3 regions of the Paenibacillus sp. JNU01 genome follow, and region 2 is predicted to be linked to each of the others. Evidence: riboswitches for the same ligand, from Rfam matches in the RefSeq annotation. Region 2 holds a riboswitch; each other region holds the start of a gene.
What was found. Region 2 has a riboswitch for cyclic di-AMP ahead of NLBNIHML_RS04615 (3D domain-containing protein). Riboswitches for the same ligand answer to the same signal wherever they lie in the genome.
Positions count from the first base shown of each region.

Region 1: linked by a shared signal. The riboswitch ahead of NLBNIHML_RS27770 (C40 family peptidase) and the one ahead of NLBNIHML_RS04615 (3D domain-containing protein) in region 2 are both predicted to bind cyclic di-AMP.
Region 3: linked by a shared signal. The riboswitch ahead of NLBNIHML_RS24510 (HAD family hydrolase) and the one ahead of NLBNIHML_RS04615 (3D domain-containing protein) in region 2 are both predicted to bind cyclic di-AMP.

Region 1 covers NZ_CP169723.1:6,301,443-6,305,659, forward strand. The annotation lists gene NLBNIHML_RS27755 (hypothetical protein) at 88-417, shown strand; gene NLBNIHML_RS27760 (hypothetical protein) at 537-755, shown strand; gene NLBNIHML_RS27765 (carboxymuconolactone decarboxylase family protein) at 897-1,226, shown strand; gene NLBNIHML_RS27770 (C40 family peptidase) at 1,326-1,790, opposite strand; cyclic di-AMP (ydaO/yuaA leader) riboswitch at 1,796-1,927, opposite strand; gene pelA (pectate lyase) at 2,346-3,308, shown strand; tRNA gene NLBNIHML_RS27780 (tRNA-Leu) at 3,472-3,556, shown strand; gene NLBNIHML_RS27785 (carbohydrate-binding protein) at 3,649-4,074, opposite strand; partial or broken gene xynC (glucuronoarabinoxylan endo-1,4-beta-xylanase XynC) at 4,075-4,217, opposite strand, start outside.
Region 2 covers NZ_CP169723.1:1,123,825-1,128,041, reverse strand. The annotation lists gene NLBNIHML_RS04625 (ABC transporter substrate-binding protein/permease) at 1-971, shown strand, start outside; gene NLBNIHML_RS04620 (amino acid ABC transporter ATP-binding protein) at 958-1,680, shown strand; cyclic di-AMP (ydaO/yuaA leader) riboswitch at 1,902-2,098, shown strand; gene NLBNIHML_RS04615 (3D domain-containing protein) at 2,101-2,772, shown strand; gene NLBNIHML_RS04610 (polysaccharide deacetylase family protein) at 2,880-3,674, opposite strand; gene lpdD (prenylated flavin chaperone LpdD) at 3,829-4,170, shown strand.
Region 3 covers NZ_CP169723.1:5,641,205-5,645,421, forward strand. The annotation lists gene NLBNIHML_RS24495 (urease accessory protein UreF) at 1-85, opposite strand, end outside; tRNA gene NLBNIHML_RS24500 (tRNA-Leu) at 530-612, shown strand; gene NLBNIHML_RS24505 (glutathione peroxidase) at 760-1,239, opposite strand; cyclic di-AMP (ydaO/yuaA leader) riboswitch at 1,611-1,786, shown strand; gene NLBNIHML_RS24510 (HAD family hydrolase) at 1,902-2,300, shown strand; gene NLBNIHML_RS24515 (HAD family hydrolase) at 2,630-3,313, shown strand; gene NLBNIHML_RS24520 (Nramp family divalent metal transporter) at 3,449-4,217, opposite strand, start outside.

The sequences.
Region 1 (4,217 bases), 1.7 Mb from region 2:
GAATAGGGCCTATTTTTTGAACTATGCCTTTGCATGGCCGCTAATTTCATTTATAATGGGGTTATGTTAGGGAGAGGAGGCAACACCATGGGGAACCAACCGGCAACAGAACAATTCTTTAATGATAAGCTGGCGGAATCGAAAGTTCATTTTGAACGTGCCCTGGATTGTAAACATACGGAATTCGATGACCTTTATCCCTATATGATTGAACATCCTCAATTTTTCTGGTACAAACGCTATGTTGCCTGGTCAGAATTACTGACAATTGTAGGCTTATGCGAAGAGTTGTCCTTCTCTTGGAAAGAACAATTTACACCGCATCAAGTGGAGTACCTTGAAGAACGTGTGATGTCCGCCAAAGTGCTTGATTTTTGGTTCGAGAAGAACGACAGCAAAGAGCACGCGCAGCGGTAACTTTCAGTCGGGACATAATTTCGAATGACATGACAGTCCAATACAGTCACGTGAGACCTAAATGACTTTTCATTTAGGTCTCTTTTTGTAAATAAATTTGGAATATAGGAGCCATGAACATGATTAGTGATACAGAATTGGACGCCCTGCGTCTGTCAGGTGAGAAAGTCAGAGTAGTACGGGACGAGCTGGAATCGAACGATGTAACCGGGATTGTCGTTGCCTGGGATGGCGAGCAGGTACTTATCCGTCGTCAGAATCGACGTGTCGTCAAGTTGGATCGTGGTTACCGCTATCAGTTGTTCAGCGAACCCCGGCAAAGTCCACTTGGTGAGTAACAACGATCATTATGTCAGAAGTATGAGCGTACAAATGTTTGGAATTACCATGATTTCTTGGCATAATTGACTCACTCGTGAGAGAAGATAGGTACAGTGAAGAAATTCTGTAACTATAGCCGAGAGGGTGTGCTGCAAGACATGACATTGATGAATGATAAAGTTCATGCCTACAAGGATCAGATTGGAGCATTAAGTGATGTGCTGCCAGGTGTGGTGAAGTCGTATCATGAGTTTACCGGAGAATGCTTCCAACCTGGGGCGATTGATGCGAAGACCAAACAGCTCATCGCGCTTGGTATTGGCTTGTTCGCCAACAATGAGGTATGTACCTTCTATCATGTAGAAGAAGCACGTGCCAAGGGCGCTACAGATCAGGAGATTATGGAGACCGTTGCTGTGGCCGGAGCTGTAGGAGGCGGACATGCCCTGTCCCAAGGCGCGATGCGAGTGCAGAAGGCGCTGCATTAAGTGTAAGATGGAGGTAGTCCAAGGACTGTCCTCCTAAAGAGGAAATCAAACAAAAGAGGAGGTTCCGGTTGATCCGGAGCCTCCTCTTTGATATTATACCTACATTTTCCCTAACATTTTATCGTACATAAACTGTCCAGTTACCCGACGTGCTGTTACGTAACGATCATTGAAATAAGGATTGCTCATTTTGGTGATGCTTACCCCTTTGCTGCTGGATGCATGTGCAAATTGTCCGCCGCCGATATAAACACCTGTATGTGAAATGCCTTTGCCTGTTGTGTTAAAGAACACCAGATCACCTGTCCGAACATTGCTCTTGGCTACTGGAGTACCTGCTTTGGCTTGCTGTTGCGAAGTACGTGGCAATTCAATGCTGTATTTATTGAAAATATATCTCATAAACCCGGAACAGTCGAACCCGGCCAGAGTCGTGCCACCCCACTTGTAAGGAATACCTGTCATGTTGTTCACTACGGAGTTAATACTGCTTGCCTCTGTGCTTGTTGCCCCGGATGTAAATAGTACAGCCGCTCCAAAAATGGAGATAATCAGTTTTTTCAAAATCAATGTTCTCCCTTCGATGCCTACGGAGTTAGCTAAGGGTTCGGTAGAAGGTTCCCTATATTTCCTATGTATAAGAATAATTCACCCAAAATGGTTCCCCCGTTTTCAAACCTGAAACTCGGCAATGAATAATTAAGTTTTTGTAACTATTTGAAACTATATTGCATAAATGCGTAATTGTCAAACCCTTTTAAACCCCTTCGTAATACCTCAATGTTAGCGGAATTAACGATTTTATATGAAAGAAGGCGTCAAGTTTGGGTATCATTGATGACAAAAACGTCATTATTGATTCGTTTGAGACGAAATTGGATAAATAAATAAGTTTGTCATGAGTTAAAAGAACTATCCGTTATGTAGAATTTAAGAGATTATATTCATTAAGTTGCATATATTGACAATAATTGATTTTTTGCATATCATCTGATTATCCAATCCACATATTGGATAAAAATAGATTTTATTATGTTATATATTTAAATTAAGGAGGTTTAAGGACGGGCATTATAGGTAAGGTAGAATTGTGGATGTTATTACAATGAACATGGGAGAGTGTTACATTTGAAAGCAAAGAAAATAGTTACTTTTGTCCTGGCATGCGCCATGGTGTTCTCAACAGTTGGAATTGCAGTTCTACCTGTAGGGACGGTATCTGCTGCTGATGCATCGGGTACTACAGCGAGTATTTCAGATATTTTGAAGAACCAACTGCCGGATGGAGGTTGGAGAAAAGATTATAAACAAACAAGTGGAGAGTGGGCGAAGTCCACGATTGACAACAAGGCTACATATTCAGAAATTAGAAGATTGGCGAAGGAATTTAAAAAGACGAATGATCCACGCTACTCCACAGCTGCAATCAAAGGAATCAACTTTTTGATCAATATGCAGTATTCAAACGGCGGATGGCCACAAGTCTACCAAAGCTCTGGATATCACAAGCATATTACCTACAATGATGATGCAATGATTAATGTAATGATCATGCTCGATGAAGTAGCAACACGCAAAGGTGATTTCTCATTTATCGACAGTACACTTGCTAATCGCAGTAAAAATTCAGTTGCCAAAGGTGTGGAGGCGATTCTGAATACTCAGGTCGTCTCAGGCGGGAAGCTTACAGCATGGGGACAACAACATGATTCCAGTTCCCTTAAACCAGCGAGCGCAAGAATCTACGAAGTACCATCGCTGACAGCTGGAGAGAGTGTAACGATTGTTAAATTTCTGAAAACAAGGCCTGCTACCGCTAAAATTACCGCATCCATTAAAGGAGCAGAGGACTGGTTTAACAAGGTGAAAATTACGGGTTACAAGTATGAAAGGGCAAATGGTGATAGCAAGATTATCGCTGATTCCAAAGCAGCACCGATCTGGGCACGCTTCTATGAAATAGGAACGGATAGACCCATTTTCATTGGACGAGACGGGGTAGTTAAATACAAATTGAGTGACATTGATAAAGAAAGAAGAGGCGGTTATGCCTGGTATGGCAATTGGCCTTCCAAGCTGTAGTATGACTCCTTTTTGATGAACCAAATGATTAGTTGAAGGTAAAGCCCGAATGGACAAGCATGTCTGGTTCGGGCTTTCATGTTATTATTTTCAGTGTTGACATGATAGATTGGGCATGATATATTATTTCTTGTCGCCGAGATTAATCACGGAGATATAATATGCGGTCGTGGCGGAATTGGCAGACGCGCACGGTTCAGGTCCGTGTGGGCTAACCCCCCGTGGAGGTTCGAGTCCTCTCGACCGCATCGAATAAAAAGACTCCTCAAGCTAACGCATGAGGAGTCTTTTTTTGTTTGCATTTTTTGATATTATCCTAACATCAACTATACGGAATGTTTTATTGTGCTGCGGTAACATTAATGCTGTCAATATTCGGTCCTTCCGTTCCCGTTGTAACCACTTTCAAGGTATTGGTCCCGGTGTTCATGGGAACTTGTATTGTTTTTTCAACCCAAGTGGACCAGCTTCCCGTTGCTGGAAAGGGCTCATTGCTGATAACTTTGGTTCCGTTAACAAAAATGTCGAGGTTACGTGTTCCACTTTCCAGCGCATAACGAAACTTTACATTTTTGGTGCCAGTAATCGTATTGTTAATAGCGTTCCATTGAATGGTTGAACCAGTCATTGCATTGAAGTTGACATACCCGGAGCCTGTGTAACCGGGGTAGATCGTTTCAATGGCAGCTTCCGTAAGTGTTGTTCCGGTCTCTGCTTCATAAGTAGTGCCGCTGCCTGTATTTCCACCGTTATTCCCACCAGTAATGTTGGCAACAAATGTTGTTACGCTCTGAGCGGGGAGTTGTGCCGTGAAGGCTCCATTGGATACGGTAAGCGAGGCCCCGCTTGCCAGGTTGCGACTGCTGTCCGTAACCCATGAGGACACCGTGGAGGCATTACCATTCTGCA
Region 2 (4,217 bases):
GTATTCCAGGAGCGAAGCTTACTGCGCTTGATAAAATCTCGGATATCGTGCTTCAACTGCAAACCAAACGTATTGACGCGGCAATCGTAGAAGATACCGTGGCTGCAGGTTATCTGGACGATATCATTGGACTTGCTGCTGCTGTTCCGGACGAAGAGCAAGCAGAAGCGGCAATCGGGATTCGTAAAGGCAATACCGAGCTGCTAGCAGCCGTAAATGGAACACTGGAGCGATTGAAAAGCGAAGATAAAATCAATCAGATGGTGACGGACGCCAGCCTCTTGATGGCGGACAAAGCAAACAAATCACAAAATATTTTCCAAGTATTCTGGCAGTACAAAAGTTTCTATGCTACAGGTATAGGCTACACACTTCTATTGTCTGCACTTGGGGTTATCTTCGGGGTAATTATTGGATTGATCATCTGTTTGTTCCGTTTGCATGACGCTGCAATTTTGCGGTGGATCGGTACTGCTTACGTTGAAGTGATCCGTGGTACACCAATGCTGGTACAATTAATGATCATTTACTATGGTTTTTCCCTAAGCTTTGGCATTAACTTCACTGCACTTCAGGCAGGTATCATTACACTTTCAATTAATAGTGGTGCTTATCTGGCAGAGATTTTCCGTGCAGGTATTCAAGGTGTGGATCGGGGTCAGTTGGAAGCAGCTCGTTCCCTGGGAATGGGTAGAGGGGCAGCAATGCGTTATATTATTTTACCGCAAGCCTTCAAAGCTGTATTACCGGCGATCGGTAATGAATTCATAACCATCATCAAAGAATCCTCCATTATCTCCGTTATCGGTATGGTGGACATTATGTATCAGGCAAGTGTGGTCAAAAACATTACGTACCAAGGCTTGAGTCCATTTTTGATTGCAGCAGCCATCTACTTTGTAATGACGTTCATTTTGTCCAAGCTGCTGGGACGACTGGAAAGGAAGTTGAGTGCAAGTGATAGACGTTAGACAATTACACAAATCTTATGGAAATAACGATGTGCTTAAGGGCATTAACGTGACGATTGGCAAAGGTGAGGTTGTCGTGGTCATCGGTCCTTCCGGTTCAGGGAAAAGTACATTCTTACGTTGTCTGAACCTGCTGGAACAACCTACCTCGGGAGAGATTGATTTTGAAGGCGTGTCAATCACCGATCCGAAGCACAACATTAACGCAACTCGTGAGAAAATGGGTATGGTGTTTCAACATTTCAACCTGTTCCCACACAAAACGGTAGAACAAAACATCACAATCGCTCCGATCAAAGTAAAGAAACAATCCACGCTGGAAGCGGAAAAAATTGCTGCTGATCTGCTTAACACCGTGGGCTTGTACGATAAAAAAGATGTATTCCCGAATCAGCTGTCCGGTGGACAGAAGCAGCGGATCGCCATTGCTAGAGCACTGGCCATGCAGCCGCATGTCATGCTGTTTGACGAGCCTACATCGGCACTGGACCCCGAGATGGTCGGCGAAGTTCTGGATGTCATGAAACGTCTTGCAGAAGGCGGGATGACCATGGTCATCGTAACGCATGAGATGGGGTTTGCACGTGAAGTGGGAGACCGTATCCTGTTCATGGATGGCGGGGTTATTGTGGAAGAGGGAACACCTGATGAGGTGTTTGGAGCACCGAAAAATTCACGTACACGTGACTTCCTTGCGAAAGTACTCTAAATGAATCGATTAAATAGCGTTACTGACTTCGAGTCGGTAACGCTATTTTTTTGTAGAAAATAATTACATATGGGATTCAAAAAGTAACTATTCTGTTACCAAATATATAGCGGATACCTGGCCCAAACACTTTTAGATTATTCAATATTCTTACACGTGCTTATACATGTTGAATCCATTTGGTAAGAATTACTACAAGTTCAGGTTACAAAATTGTGATATATTGAACTCTGCCGAAACTTCCGGACAGGGAGTGCGGGGGATGTAACGATGCAGATAGTGCAGGGGGAAGATCTACAGCACACTGCTTGGGGTGAATTAGGGGTACATATCGTTTCAAATGTAATGATGGACCTATAGGGTGGGCTCCTCATCCGAATCCGACAACTAACTTCGCAGGCACAATGAGGGAGGAAGACCATGATTAACAAGAAACGTATAGCCAAAACAGCAGTAGCATTAATGACAACAGCAATGCTCATTCAAGCCGTTCCGGCTCACGCCGATTCAGTTCATGTGGCCAAAGAGGGGGATACCTTCTACACCTTATCGAAACAATACGGAGTATCAATGAACACGTTAGTTAAAGCAAACAATGACATTTCGCCTTACAACATTTATGGTGGTTTGAAAATTACGATTCCCGGTAAGGCAAACAATGTAGCTGCCGCGGCGACGGAGAGCAAGACCCAAGCCAAAACGGTTACGACAGCAAGCTTGGACGTTAACACAGATAACAAAGTGGTTCAAGCGTGGGGTAAAACATTTGATTACAGTAAAACTGTGAACGTGAAAGCAACAGCATACTCTGCAGATCCGTCTGAAAATGGAGGATGGGGTGCGGTCGATTATTTCGGAAATGACCTTGAACTGGGTACGATTGCAGTAGATCCTAGTGTCATTCCTCTTGGAACCAAAGTACTGGTAACGGGTCACAGCCATCCAGGATTGCCAAAACAGGCTTTTGTGGCTACAGCACGTGATGTGGGCGGTGCAATCAAGGGTCACCGGATTGATATCTTTATCCCTGGTAGCAAACAGTCGGTAAGCACATTTGGTTTTCAGGATATCGAGCTGTACATTCTGAAGTAGAGCGTAAATTTCATTTAAACTGAATTCAAACAGGGTGTCTGCCAGTCGCTAACTTGCGATTGAACAGCACCCTTTTAATATTTCCATGATTACCTAACACGGTTATTCTATTCTTTCGCCTTCGGTAATCCCAGCATTTCGTCCAAGGTGACCAGTTCATATCCCCGGTTACGCAGTTCCTCAATAATTTCAGGCAAAGCCTCAATCGTGCCATTCAGATTCGATCCAACACCGCCTCCTGCATGTTGTAGAACGATGGAGCCAGGTTTTACAGCAGACAGGATGTTATCTTTCACCTTTTCCTTGGAAAGACCTTTCCAGTCCAGAGAGTCAACGTTCCAGTTCACAATACTATAATGTTGTCTGGCAGCCCATTGCAGCTGTTCTTCATTAATGTCTCCATACGGAGGTCGAATCATCTTGGGCGTATATCCCGCCAAATGGCGAATGATATCCCCGGTATGTAAAATTTGTTTGCGGAAGGCATTCATCGACAGCTTACTGAACTCCGGATGATTGTAGCTGTGATTGCCAACGATGTGCCCTTCCTTAACAATCCTTTTTACCAAATCGGGGTGCTTCTCAGCACGACTACCAACGATGAAAAACGTAGCTCTGACTTTATACTTTTTCAACAGATCCAACACCTGCGGAGTAAACCGTGGATCGGGCACATCATCAAATGTTAACGCAACCTGTTTAGTTGAAGGACCATTAGTTTTGAACGTATCGGCATATTTCTGACGTAACTGTCCCAATGTTAATTGTTCTTCTTCCACGGAATCAGTATTGGATACCGATTCACTTGGCGGGTCTGAAGCATCCCGTGATGAAGCTGATGGTGCTTGATATCCGCCTAGAAAAACAACGATAACCATCAGCATAATGAGGCGTACGCGCATAATAACAGCCTCCTTTTCCAAAATGACGTTCTCTATGGTATGCCCGTGGACTTGAGAAAATATGCGCAGTGTGAGAAGTTTCATTGCTGATTTAACTCATGACAGCCATAATTCCTCCATATATAACATATAGAAAAGGAGCGGTGGAATAGCCATGAGTACATATGATTTGAAATCGATACGTTTACAGGTGATTGAAGCAGGAGAGGATAAGGTTTTTCTCGTTACGGGAGGAAAAGCTCATATTGGCGCTGTAGCCACGTTCTATGTGGAAGATGAGCGGGTCAGCGGCACGACAGTCCATATTCCGGGACATAAGGAACAAGAACTGTGTGAGCGGCTTGCCCGAAAGGCTGCCCAACAATTAAAAATGACCGTTACGGTAATTATGGGTATCCATTTTGATTCCATTACACGGATGCAGATCGATGAAATCGTGCAGACTGCAGAGAGGCTAATGGAGGATCATCTGAGCAAGGATAAACGATCTTCCTAATATAAAGAGCAATCGCATGTTTTAATTTTATTTGCTAAAATTGAAAC
Region 3 (4,217 bases), 2.4 Mb from region 2:
TGCCGAAGGAATGGGTAAACCCTCCAACCTGAATAGAGGAATCAAGCAGTTTGACATAATCGAGCAGCTTATTCCCACGGTTCACAATCATTCGCCTCCTGTGTTCGTTAAATGTCATGTTAAATGACATTTATATTCCTTTTTGTTAACTTTATGTTTGAAAATCCGAATTATATGATAGTTATCATCCCATAAACGTCCGCTTTTTGTCAATAGTATCCGTTAAATTTAATGAATAGATTCTGATATTTAATATTTGTGTCATTTTATATAACTTATTATGTTATTTATGTGACGGAGTTCAGGGAGGACTATATATAAGGAAGGACTATATATAAATGAATCAACAAGATCGGCTCTTACCGAAAAAGAGGGGATCAAATCTAATAATATGCAGTTCATGGGTAAACATGACGAGAATATGCGTTTTTTGAGGAAAATGCCTAGCTAAAAAAGAAGGTTTAAAAAATACTTTACTTTTATTTCAGAACCCTGTATAATCAATTCTGTTGCCGATTATTTACGACATGCGGTCGTGGTGGAATGGCAGACACGCTATCTTGAGGGGGTAGTGGGCGTATGCCCGTGGAGGTTCGAGTCCTCTCGACCGCATCATATGAACGATGAAGAAGAAGCTTTCCATTAATGGAAAGCTTCTTTTTTTGCCTTTTTGAACAGTCTGGTACCAGAAGTTGAAAAAAGGCCATCCATTACCGGGGGTAATGGTGCTCTACCTTCCGGCTAAGGGTGGCCGATGTACTATTTTTGCAGCAAGTTCTTGATATCTTCTTCAATCTTGTCAGGTGTTGTTTTGGGAGCATAACGTTTAACTACCTGTCCGTTCTGATCCACAAGGAATTTGGTGAAATTCCATTTGATTGCTTTGGAGCCGAGCAGGCCGGGTGCTTCTTTGCTAAGGTGTTGGAAGAGCGGGTGAGCACTTGAGCCATTCACATCAATTTTCTCAAACATAGGGAAGCTCACGCCATAATTCATCTGACAGAACTCCGCGATATCGTCGGAAGAACCTTTTTCCTGGGCAAACTGGTTGCTTGGAAATCCAAGGACTTCAAATGGCGCATCCTGGAACTTGTCTTGCAGTTCTTGCAGACCTTTGAATTGAGGTGTAAGTCCGCATGAGCTTGCCGTATTCACAATCAGTAACACTTTATCACGGTAGTCGGACATTTCAACTTCTTGACCGCGAAGGGTATTCACTTTGTAATCGTAGACTGTCATCTCAATCGCCTCCATGATATCATCTGATACCTTTCATTATATTGGTTACAATTAAATAATGCAAAACTAATATGGTGTTAAAAGAATCAAAACTGGCAAGTTGTGCAGAATGCGTGAATGAATTGCGAAGTGATTTACGCGAGAGTGAGAATTAGATAGCCTTGACGAGGTGGATAGCGTATAACCGTATTGTAAGCGTTATTATATATGAATAATGGCGAAAATCTGCCGATTCGGTGATCTGTCCGGACTTTACACCGCCATGGCACGGGTGTATGATTCATATCGTAATTTCAATTTAAAACTAAATTGTACCTGAAAAACGAAACAAACGATAATATCGCTCAATCTTAACTTAAGATATACGAACGATGTTTTAATCGCTGAGTTTCCATTCATTCATGAGTGGGAAACGGGGGAACCAACGGAATGCGCTGTCCAGGACAGTAGGCATTCATGGGGTGAATTTTCCGGTGACAGCCGGAAATAGGGCGACTCTCGCGCCCGAATCCGTCAGCTAACCTCGTAAGCGTTAAAGGGAGAGGCAACAAGCCGTACGCTGGTTCATGGCGATTTCGCCATGGATTCTTTAAGAAGCGTTCGGGAGGCCTTGGTCCCCCACGCTTCTTTTTTGTTGTCTTTTCACGCCAAGGGAGGAACGAATGATGGATACTGAGATGATCTTAGTGACTGCTCCTAATGAAGCAGGACGCAAATTTATCAAATTGCTGATGTACAAAAAAATGCCGTTTGCCGTTCTAACCAACAGTGCAGGGGAAGAGCGCAGACTCCGTAGAATCGGAGTAGAACATGTCATTCGCATGAATACGGCTGCAGCTCAAAAATGGTTTTTGCCGCAGGCAAGCGTTGGTAACGTGTTTATTTTCGAGAACAGCCTGAATCTGACCTGTCGTTATTTACAGATCTGTCGATCGTGGACATCAAAATCCCTATGCGTCATTACGGAGCAAAGCCATCCGAAGGGGATCTATCGGGGAATGGGTGCAGACCGGATTGTATATTCACTCAATGGGGAAGTCGGCTTTCTCCTCAATGGGTAATGTCATAGCTTGAGATTGCTCAGGTGTAAGGTGCCTGTTATAATTGAATGTATCGATAAACGGAAATTTGAGGAGACTCGTGCATGATGGTGAGTCTTCTTTTTTATGGTTTTAAAGGTAGTTCAAAAAGTCCGCTTTTGATTACGAAGGATGCCTAGCGGCATCATCAGCATCGAATATGAAATTCAGCCGAAATGTCCGTTGCTCACGTAGTTTTCCCTACGCTCCGCTACTCCATTTCTAGCTTCATTCCATCTTCTCGATACTGAAAACCAGACTTTTTGAACACGAACTTTTAGATTGCCTGTGGCTTACAAGGAGGAATTGGCGTGCCGGATGTGGGTGGATTGAAGTGGTTGTTTTTTGATGTTGGAGATACGCTAGTGGATGAATGGGACCCGGTTGATGATATTATCGGACAGTTCGTTCGCGAAGCCGGTGCTTTGGGGTATCCGGTGAAGATTGAGGCGGTACGTGAATTGTTCGCGAACTGTTATCAGAAATATGAACAATGGCCCATGAGAGTGGCAATTCGCACATTCATTGAAGATGAAGGACATCAGAAACAGATTCAGGACAAGCTGAAGTTTAAAAAAGATCTTGAACGACCTTTTCCTTCAGCGGATTCCGTTCTTCAGCAGTTGTCGCGGTATTATCGCATTGGCATTATCGCCAATCAGAGTCCTGGAACGGAAGAAAGACTGGAGAGTTACGGACTGCGAAAGTATGTTGATGTTCTGGCATGCTCGGCTGAAGAAGGGGTGTCCAAGCCAGATCCAGAGCTGTACGCTGTAGCCCTGAAACAGGCGGGTTGTGCACCGGAGGAAGCCGTCATGATCGGGGATCGGATTGATAACGATATCATTCCTGCCCGGAAGCTGGGCATGCGTACGATTCGAATTATGCAGGGGTACGGAAGATTCCAGCCAGACCGATCGGATGACGAACGCGCGGATTGGACTGTGGATTCATTGGATGAACTCCTGCCTTTACTGGTGCCGGATCAGGAATAGATGATTATTTGTTAGAGCTCGGAGTTTTACTACAAAAAGAAACACCTCGCTGTACTGCAATAATAAAGGCTGATCAACTTGGTATTGAATACCGGAGTTGATCAGCCTTTTTGATGTTTAGTCGATATGACGAGATTAGAATAACCGGATCGTCTGAATGATCAGATATACATTCAACACAACGATAATTGCGGCAATGACCCATGAGATGATTTTGAGCCACAATTTGTTAGCGAATGCACCCATGCTTTTTTTATCACTCGTGAACATGACCAGAGGGATTACCGCAAAAGGTAATTGAAGAGACAGTACAACCTGACTCAAAATGAGCAGTTCTTCTGTGCCGTGTTCTCCTGCAATTGCTGTGACAATTACTGCCGGGATGATGGCGATCAGACGTGTGACCAGTCTGCGCAGCCAAGCCGGAATCCGAATGTTGAGGAAACCTTCCATAACAATCTGCCCTGCGAGTGTACCTGTAAGGGTGGAATTCTGGCCTGATGCTAACAGCGCCACACCGAACAGAATACTTGCGATTGTAGTCCCTAATAGGGGTGTAAGCAAGTGGTAGGCATCGGAGATCTCGGCAACCTGCGTCATGCCGGCACTATGGAATACAGCAGCTGATACAATCAGGATGGCCGCATTGATGAACAAGGCGAGTGTTAGCGCGATTGTAGAGTCCATAGTCGAATAACGAATCGCTTCTTTTTTGCCCTGTGGTGTCTGTTCGATCTGACGCGTCTGCACAATGGAAGAATGCAGATACAGATTATGCGGCATCACGGTTGCTCCTATAATACCAATGGCAATATAGAGCATGGCAGGGTTCTGCAGGATCTCCACATTTGGGACAAAACCATGGAGAACACCGCCCATATCCGGTTTTGCCAGGAACAGGTCA